Regions from separate parts of the Streptomyces sp. NPDC024555 genome, predicted to be linked through region 1. Evidence: predicted binding sites of a transcription regulator. Region 1 holds the regulator's gene; the other holds the start of a gene.
What was found. The regulator HrcA, encoded in region 1, represses chaperone genes, less so after heat shock. The targets are predictions, from matches to a motif close to TTNGCACTCNGNNNNNCNGAGTGCNAA.
Positions count from the first base shown of each region.

Region 1 (4,838 bases):
TCAGGCGCGGCGAGATCCCCATGACGGACGACGACGCCCACGCCGACCGCTATCTCATCGCCGACGAGGTGCTGGCCGCTGCGGGCTACTCCTGGTACGAGGTGTCGAACTGGTCCCGGACGCCCGAGGGCCGCTGTCTGCACAACGAGCTGTACTGGCGCGGGGCCGACTGGTGGGGCGCCGGTCCAGGCGCCCACAGCCACGTCGGCGGGGTGCGCTGGTGGAACGTGAAGCACCCCGGGGCGTACGCGCAGGCGCTGGCCGAGGGGCGCTCGCCCGGCGCGGGCCGCGAGATCCTCTCCGACGAGGACCGGCGCGTCGAGCGGATCCTGCTGGAGCTCCGCCTCGTCGACGGCTGCCCGCTCTCCCTGCTCGCCCCGGCCGGACTCGCCGCGGCCGCCCGCGCCGTGGCCGACGGCCTGCTGGAGCCGGGACCGTACGGCGAGGGGCGCGCGGTGCTCACCCTGCGCGGGAGGCTCCTGGCGGACGCGGTGGTACGGGACCTGGTGGACTGAGCCCCCGGGGCCCGGCGGACGCTCCCCGGCCCCGCCCTACTCGGCGGGGGCGGTCACGAAATCGATGAGATGCTCCACCCGCCCCAGCAGCTCCGGCTCCAGGTCCTTGTACGAGCGAACCTTCGACAGGATGTGCTGCCAGGCCGCGCCCGTGTTCTCCGGCCAGCCCAGCGCCCGGCAGACGCCCGTCTTCCAGTCCTGGCCGCGCGGGACCCGCGGCCAGCCGGGGATGCCCAGCGACGACGGCTTCACCGCCTCCCAGACGTCGATGTACGGATGGCCGACCACCAGCACGTTCCCGTCGGTCACCCGGGCCGCGATACGGGACTCCTTGGAGCCCGGGACCAGATGGTCGACCAGGACCCCGAGCCGGGCGTCGGGCGCCGGCCCGAACGCGTCGACGATCGCGGGCAGGTCGTCGATGCCCTCCAGGTACTCGACGACCACGCCCTCGATCCGCAGGTCGTCGCCCCAGACCCGCTCCACCAGTTCGGCGTCGTGCCGGCCCTCCACGTAGATCCGGCCGGCGCGCGCCACCCGTGCCCGCGCGCCGGGCACCGCGACCGAGCCCGAGGCCGTGCGCGCGGGACGCACCGGCCCCCCGGCCGCCGGGCGCACCAGCGTGACCACGCGCCCCTCCAGCAGGAAGCCGCGCGGGGCCATCGGGAAGACCCGGTGCTTGCCGAACCGGTCCTCCAGGGTGACGGTCGGCCCCTCGGCGGTCTTCTCGCAGCGGATCACCGCACCGCAGAAGCCGGTGGCGACCTCCTCCACGACCAGATCGGGATCCGCGGGCACCTCGGGCACGGGGGCGGACCGCTTCCACGGCGGGGTCAGGTCCGGCTGGTAGCTGCGCATCGCACGACGATAAGCGGCGGGCGGTCCGCGGTCCCGCCTTTCGGCTCCACGCCGGGCCCGCCCATCGGAATCACGCCGGGTGCGGCACGCCGAAGCGCCGGGCCAGTTCGTCCCGCTGGGCCCGGACGAACGCGGCGTCCACCACGGCCCCGTGCCCCGGCACGTACCGGGCCTCCTCGCCGCCCAGCTCCAGCAGCCGGTCCAGGGAGGCCGGCCAGCGCGCGGGGACGGCGTCCGGGCCCGCCTGCGGCTCGCCCGACTCCTCGACGAGATCGCCGCAGAACACGACCGGGGGAGACCCGGGCACCAGGACGGCCAGATCGTGGCCGCTGTGCGCCGCGCCGAGGTTCACCAGCAGCACCTCGCGCCCGCCGCCAAGATCGAGCACCGACTCGCCCCGCACCTCGTGCGCCGGGGCCACCAGCGCCTCGGCGGACTCGGCGGCGTCCCGCTCCGGCAGTCCGTGGGCCACGGCGTCGGCGCGCAGCTCCCCGGCCCCGGTCCGCAGCAGTGCGGCGGTGCCGGCCGCCCCGTACACCTGTGCCCCGGGGAACGCCGCGGTGCCGAGCACATGATCGAAATGGGGGTGGCTGAGTGCGATATGCGTCACCCTCCGGCCCAGCATCGCCTCTGCCTGGGCGCGCACTTCGGCGGCTTCGCGGAGTGACGAGCCGGTGTCGCAGAGCAGCACACCGTCGGCCCCGGCCACCAGGAGAACGGTCGCGTCCCACACCGGAAGGCGTCGCCGCCCCACCCCGTGTCCGAGCCGCTCCCAGCCGAAGTCTTCCCAAGAGGCGTCCATACCGCGACGCTATCGGCAACGACCTGCGCAGTCTCGGGGTAGCGTGGCCGGTCGCCCTTGCTAGGGGGCCACCCCGTCGCCGTACACTGACCGGGGCAGGGCTGGCACTCGTCCGCGCAGAGTGCCAGGGACGGACCCGGGATCGGCCCGAGAACGACCGAGGTACACAGCTGGAGGTGTGCGCGATGCTCAGCGAACGCAGACTCGAAGTGTTGCGCGCCATCGTCCAGGACTATGTCGGCACCGAGGAGCCCGTCGGCTCCAAGGCGCTCACCGAGCGGCACAAGCTGGGGGTCTCCCCGGCCACCGTGCGCAACGACATGGCGGTGCTGGAGGACGAGGGCTTCATCGCCCAGCCGCACACCAGCGCCGGGCGCATCCCGACGGACAAGGGCTACCGGCTCTTCGTCGACAAGCTCGCGGGCGTCAAGCCCCTGTCGTCGCCGGAGCGCCGCGCGATTCAGAACTTCCTCGACGGCGCGGTCGACCTCGACGACGTCGTGGGCCGCACCGTACGGCTGCTCGCGCAGCTGACCCGGCAGGTCGCCGTCGTGCAGTACCCCTCGCTGACCCGTTCGACGGTGCGGCACGTGGAGCTGCTCTCGCTGGCGCCCGCCCGGCTGATGCTCGTGCTCATCACGGACACCGGCCGGGTCGAACAGCGCATGGTGGACTGCCCCGCGCCCTTCGGCGAGACGTCCCTGGCGGATCTGCGGGCGCGGCTCAACAGCCGCGTCGTGGGCCGCCGTTTCGCGGACGTCCCGCAGCTGGTGCAGGACCTGCCGGAATCCTTCGAGAGCGAGGACCGGGGAACCGTGTCCACCGTGCTCTCGATCCTGCTCGAAACCCTCGTCGAGGAGACGGAGGAGCGGCTGATGATCGGCGGCACCTCCAACCTCACCCGCTTCGGACACGACTTCCCGGTGATGATCCGGCCGGTGCTGGAGGCACTGGAGGAGCAGGTCGTGCTGCTGAAGCTGCTCGGCGAGGCCAAGGACTCGGGCATGACCGTACGAATCGGGCATGAGAACGCCCACGAGGGGCTGAACTCCACGTCCGTCGTCGCGGTCGGCTACGGTTCGGGCGACGAGGCAGTCGCCAAACTCGGCGTGGTCGGACCGACCCGCATGGACTACCCCGGAACGATGGGAGCGGTACGCGCAGTGGCACGTTACGTCGGACAGATCCTGGCGGAGTCGTAAGTGGCCACGGACTACTACGCCGTACTCGGCGTGCGCCGCGACGCTTCCCAGGACGAGATCAAGAAGGCCTTCCGGAGACTCGCCCGCGAGCTGCACCCGGACGTGAACCCCGATCCGAAGACCCAGGAGCGGTTCAAGGAGATCAACGCCGCTTACGAGGTGCTGTCGGACGCCCAGAAGAAGCAGGTCTACGACCTGGGCGGCGACCCGCTCTCCGCCTCCGGCGGCGGCGGTGCGGGCGGCTTCGGACAGGGCGGCTTCGGCAACTTCTCCGACATCATGGACGCCTTCTTCGGCACGGCCTCGCAGCGCGGACCGCGCTCGCGCACCCGCCGCGGCCAGGACGCCATGATCCGGCTGGAGATCGACCTCGCCGAGGCGGCCTTCGGGACGACCAAGGACATCCAGGTCGACACCGCCGTCGTCTGCACCACGTGCAGCGGCGAGGGCGCGGCCCCCGGTACCTCCGCGCAGACCTGTGACATGTGCCGCGGCCGCGGTGAGGTCTCCCAGGTCACCCGGTCCTTCCTGGGCCAGGTCATGACCTCGCGCCCCTGCCCGCAGTGCCAGGGCTTCGGCACGGTCGTGCCGACCCCGTGCCCGGAGTGCGCCGGTGACGGCCGCATCCGCTCGCGGCGCACGCTCACCGTGAAGATCCCCGCCGGAGTCGACAACGGCACCCGCATCCAGCTCGCCGGCGAGGGCGAGGTCGGCCCCGGCGGCGGCCCGGCCGGTGACCTCTACGTCGAGATCCACGAGCTGCCGCACAGCGTCTTCCAGCGGCGCGGCGACGATCTGCACTGCACGGTCACCATCCCCATGACGGCGGCGGCCCTCGGCACCAAGGTGCCGCTGGAGACGCTGGACGGTCTGGAGGAGGTCGACATCCGGCCCGGCACCCAGTCCGGCCAGTCCGTCCCGCTGCACGGGCGCGGCGTCACGCATCTGCGGGGCGGCGGCGGTCGCGGCGACCTCATCGTGCACGTCGAGGTGATGACCCCGACCAAGCTCGACCCCGAGCAGGAGCGGATGCTGCGCGAGCTGGCCAAGATCCGCGGCGAGGAGCGGCCCACCGGGCAGTTCCAGCCCGGCCAGCAGGGCCTGTTCTCGCGCCTCAAGGACGCGTTCAACGGCCGCTAGACCGTGTGATCGACGAGGTACGGGCCCGGTTTCGCCGGGCCCGTACCTCATTTACGGACAAATCACGGACACGGGGTGTGCGTCACGGGACGGGAAGGACATGACACGATTCGGTCATGTCATCCGCACTGACCGATCTCTGCCGGTATCCGATCGTGCAGGCCCCGATGGCGGGCGGTGCCGCCTGTCCGGAACTGGCCGCCGCCGTCTGCGAGGCCGGCGGGCTCGGCTTCCTGGCCGCCGGGTACAAGACGGCGGACGGCATGTACCACGAGATCACCCAGACGCGCGGACTCACCGGCCGGCCCTTCGGCGTCAACC
Region 1 covers NZ_JBVHKV010000011.1:295,770-300,607, reverse strand. Annotated here, with positions in the region: gene hemW (radical SAM family heme chaperone HemW) at 1-515, shown strand, start outside; gene ACZ4FH_RS21175 (DUF3097 domain-containing protein) at 552-1,373, opposite strand; gene ACZ4FH_RS21170 (MBL fold metallo-hydrolase) at 1,444-2,175, opposite strand; gene hrcA (heat-inducible transcriptional repressor HrcA) at 2,361-3,377, shown strand; gene dnaJ (molecular chaperone DnaJ) at 3,378-4,517, shown strand; gene ACZ4FH_RS21155 (nitronate monooxygenase) at 4,634-4,838, shown strand, end outside.

Region 2 (4,838 bases), on a different contig from region 1:
GGGCCGGGATGGGCACGGAGAACATCCCGGGCTGGATGTGGCTGGACGCCGACAAGCTGGTGGCGACGGCGCTGGCGGACCTGGCGCGCGGGAAGTCGCTGTCGATTCCCGATCCCCGGTACAAGGCGCTCATGGGACTGGTGAAGGTGACGCCGCGCGGACTGCTCGGCGGGGTCACCTCCCGTACCGGCCGCAAGTACGGCCCGCGGTAGGTCACCGCGACGGCCGGACCGGGACCGGACGCGCGAAGGCCCGGCACCCCGAGGGGGTGCCGGGCCTCACCGCTGGTGCGGAGGGTGCCGTGCGTCAGTGCGCGTGGCCGTGACCGTGACCGGCCTCCGGCTCCTCCTCGGCCGGCTTCTCGACGACCAGGGTCTCGGTCGTGAGCAGCAGGGAGGCGATGGAGGCGGCGTTCTCCAGGGCGGAGCGGGTGACCTTGACCGGGTCGATGACGCCGGCCTTCACCAGGTCGCCGTACTCGCCGGTGGCGGCGTTGAAGCCCTGGCCCTTGTCCAGCTCGGAGACCTTGGAGGTGATGACGTAACCCTCCAGGCCGGCGTTCTCGGCGATCCAGCGCAGCGGCTCGACGGCGGCGCGGCGGACGACCGCGACACCGGTGGCCTCGTCGCCGGTCTTGTCGAGGTTGCCCTCGAGGACCTTGACGGCGTGGACGATGGCGGAGCCACCACCGGAGACGATGCCCTCCTCGACCGCGGCGCGGGTCGCGGAGATGGCGTCCTCCAGACGGTGCTTCTTCTCCTTGAGCTCCACCTCGGTGGCCGCACCGACGCGGATCACGCAGACACCGCCGGCCAGCTTCGCCAGGCGCTCCTGGAGCTTCTCGCGGTCCCAGTCGGAGTCCGTGGCCTCGATCTCGGCCTTGATCTGGTTGACGCGGCCGGCGACCTCGTCGGACTTGCCGCCACCGTCGACGATGGTGGTGTCGTCCTTGGAGACGGTCACGCGGCGGGCGGTGCCCAGCACGTCCAGACCGGCCTGGTCGAGCTTGAGGCCGACCTCCTCGGCGATGACGGTCGCACCGGTGAGGGTGGCGATGTCGCCGAGCATGGCCTTGCGGCGGTCGCCGAAGCCCGGGGCCTTCACCGCGACGGCGTTGAAGGTGCCGCGGATCTTGTTGACGACCAGGGTCGACAGGGCCTCGCCCTCGACGTCCTCGGCGATGATCAGCAGCGGCTTGGAGCCACCGGCCTGGATGACCTTCTCCAGGAGCGGCAGCAGCTCCTGGATCGAGCCGATCTTGCCCTGGTGGATCAGGATGTACGGGTCGTCGAGGACGGCCTCCATACGCTCCTGGTCGGTCACCATGTACGGCGACAGGTAGCCCTTGTCGAAGGCCATGCCCTCGGTGAAGTCGAGGTCCAGACCGAAGGTGTTGGACTCCTCGACGGTGATGACGCCGTCCTTGCCGACCTTGTCCATCGCGTCCGCGATGAGCTCGCCGACCTGGGCGTCCTGCGCGGAGAGCGCGGCCACGGCGGCGATGTCGGACTTGTCCTCGATCGGGCGGGCGGTCGCGAGGAGCTCCTCGGACACGGCCTTGACCGCGGCGTCGATGCCCTTCTTCAGGGCGGCCGGGGAGGCACCGGCGGCGACGTTGCGCAGACCCTCGCGGACGAGCGCCTGGGCGAGGACGGTGGCGGTGGTCGTACCGTCACCGGCGACGTCGTTGGTCTTGGTCGCGACCTCCTTCACCAGCTGGGCACCGAGGTTCTCGTACGGGTCGTCCAGCTCGACCTCGCGCGCGATGGTGACACCGTCGTTGGTGATGGTGGGGGCACCGAACTTCTTGTCGATGACGACGTTGCGGCCCTTGGGGCCGATCGTCACCTTGACCGTGTCGGCAAGCTTGTTGACGCCGCGCTCGAGGGCGCGACGGGCGTCCTCGTCGAACTTCAGGATCTTCGCCATGGAGCTGAACTGTCCTCTCGAAACAAGAACTGCGCCCCTGCCGCCCGGCTAGTCATTTCGCTGGGGGCCAGGGGCGCAGAAGAAAGCGATGGTGGGTGAATTACTTCTCGATGATCGCGAGAACGTCGCGAGCCGAGAGGACGAGGTACTCCTCGCCGTTGTACTTCACCTCGGTGCCGCCGTACTTGCTGTACAGGACGACATCGCCGGTCTTGACGTCGAGCGGCAGACGCTCGCCGTTCTCGAAGCGGCCCGGACCCACGGCCAGGACGACGCCCTCCTGGGGCTTCTCCTTGGCGGTGTCCGGAATAACCAGGCCGGAGGCCGTGGTCTGCTCGGCGTCGAGCGGCTGGACCACAATGCGGTCCTCGAGCGGCTTGATCGCAACCTTGGAGCTGGCGGTCGACACGATCCGGTCTCCCCCTTCGGAGATCTCACGGGGTCAAAAGTGTGGGGTGGCGACCGCATGGGCCCGTCGTCGCGGGTGCCGGACCGGTCGGTCGCACGGAACTGCTGGCACTCTCCCTCGGGGAGTGCCAGAACCGAGACTATGACCGCGATTAGCACTCGGTCAAGCGGAGTGCCAACGCGCGCCGCTCGTGGCGGCCCGGGATCCCCCTCCGGGGCGACGGTACGCACGGCTGCGCGCCCGCAACGTTCGGGTCACCGTAAGGACAACGCGGGGGCCGGGCGGAGCGTTCCGGTGGACGGTGGCCCCATGCGCCCCCGTGTCCCCGGCACCGCCCGCCCGGCCCCCGCCCGCCTCGGCCCCCTGGTCAGAAACGGTCTCGACCTGACGGCCGGACTGCTCGCCGCCGTCCTGGAGGCCCTGGTCTGCGCGATGGTGGTCTTCATCGTGGACCGTCCGGACCGGGACTTCCTCCAGCCGCCGCCACCGGATCCCGGTCCGCCCCCGATGGACTGGACGACCACGCTCGTCCTCGGTTCGTTCGCCGCGGCCGTCTGCCTCATCGGCGTGGTGCTGCTGCGTCACGGACTGCCGCTGGCGGGCGGCGTGCAGCTGCTCGCGGCGGGGGTCTTCTGCGTGCTGGCGCTGGTGTCCTGGCACAGCCACTACCGGGTGGCGCACCCCGAGGGCGCCGCACCGGCCGTCTCCGCCCCGGACCGCGCCGGCCACCGGTGGACCGGCCGCGCCCCGGACCCCCGGCCCGCGCCGGGGCGGCCGCAGGCGACGACGACCACGGCCCCCGGCGCCCCGTGGTCCCCGCGCACGGACGCGGGCCGCGCGCGCTTCGCGGCCGGCGAGGGGTTCATCCGCTGAGCGGCCTTGCGCCCCAGCCGTTCGATCGGGTCGACCGACTGCGCGCAGCCCGCGGTGGCGGTGAGGAGCGCACCGGCGGTCAGCAGTCCGGCCAGCAGCCGGTGCGCGCTTCTCATACGTAGTCCTCCAGCCGGGCCACCGCGTACCCCTTGTCGGTGATGACCTTCATGACGGAGCGGATCAGGTCGGGCATGCTGCCCTTCCAGTCCTTCTCGCCCCGGAAGTGGGTGAGGATGATGTCGCCGGGGTGCAGGTCCTGGTCCTCCTCGCGCCACTCCATGTGGTCGGGGAAGGCCTCGGCCGCCCAGAGCGGTACGGCGGTGACGCCGCAGGACTTGGCGATGCGCAGGGTGTCGCCGTTGTAGTTGCCGTACGGCGGCCGGAAGAGCCGGGGGCGTTCGCCGTACTGCTGCTGGAGGATGTCCTGCTGGTCGCAGATCTCGCGCTTCTGCTCCGCGTACGAGAGTCCCGGCAGATAGCGGTGGTTCAGGGTGTGGTTGCCGATGACGGCGCCGCGGGCCTCGGCCTCCTTGAAGTAGGCGTAGTCGTCGCGCACCAGGTAGTCGGTGAGGAAGGCGCTGTACGGGATGTTCAGCTCCGACATCATCCTGATCAGCTCGGGGTCCTTGTCGTCCCCGTCGTCCATCGTCAGGAAGACGACCTTCTCCTTGGTGGGGACGGTGGTGAAGACCGGCGGCAGCGAGGCGTCGCCGCCCTCGACCTCGAAGCCCTTGCGGGTGGTGAGGCGCGGTTTGACGGCCGGGGGCAGCGGCGGGGTCAGCGGGGTCTTGGCCAGCCCCCACTTCCTGGCGGCGACCGCGCGGGCGGCCTGGGCCCTGCGGGCCTTCTCCGCCTGTCCGGCGACCGTGCCGGCCGCTCCGGCCGGGGGTCCGGCCGCGGGTCCGCCCGGCTGTCCGGCGCGGGCGGCGGCGGCCTTCGCGGGGTCGGTCACCTGCTTCTCGCCGGTCTCGGCCGCGCAGCCGGAGCCGACGGCGGCGACCAGCAGCGCGGCGAGGACCGCGAAGCCGGGCCGGCGCCGCAGATGCCCGGTGCCGGTCCGTCCGTGCCCCCGCCCGCCCACTGCCTGAACCGGTCTGCGCCATTTCATGAGGAATTCTTCCTTTTGTCGTACTGGCTGCATGGCGCCGCATCCTGCCAGCCCGGAACCGGGCGGCCGGGCCGACACAGCGCCCGCCGCACACGGTCCCCCGGCTGGCGCGCAGCCGACTGGCCCACAATGGGGCGGGTGAACGCTCTCGCCCCGACCGGCCCGTCCGGTGACTCCGACGCCCTCGCCGCCTTCCGGGCCCTGCGCACCCCCGAGGGGGCCGAACTGCTGGCCGGGCTGCGCGACTACGACCCCGCCGCCGAACTGGCCACCGCCACCCGGCTGCGCCGCGACCACCCGGCCGCGCTCGTCTCGGCGGCCCTGGGGCAGGCCCGGCTGCGGCAGCGGGCGGTGGCGAAGTTCGGCGCCGAGGACGCGCACCGGATGTTCTTCACGCCCCACGGGGTGGAACAGGCGACCCGGACCTCGGTGGCCTCGTACCGGGCGCGGCGGTTCGCGGAGGCGGGGGTGCGCCGCGTGGCCGATCTGTGCTGCGGGGTCGGCGGCGACGCCGTCGCG
Region 2 covers NZ_JBVHKV010000009.1:297,020-301,857, forward strand. Annotated here, with positions in the region: gene ACZ4FH_RS18140 (SDR family NAD(P)-dependent oxidoreductase) at 1-212, shown strand, start outside; gene groL (chaperonin GroEL) at 307-1,929, opposite strand; gene groES (co-chaperone GroES) at 2,030-2,338, opposite strand; gene ACZ4FH_RS18155 (hypothetical protein) at 2,648-3,211, shown strand; gene ACZ4FH_RS18160 (polysaccharide deacetylase family protein) at 3,324-4,319, opposite strand; gene ACZ4FH_RS18165 (class I SAM-dependent methyltransferase) at 4,449-4,838, shown strand, end outside.
Region 2: groES (co-chaperone GroES) is a predicted target of HrcA. The motif match lies at 2,490-2,516, and genes of this name have one in related genera.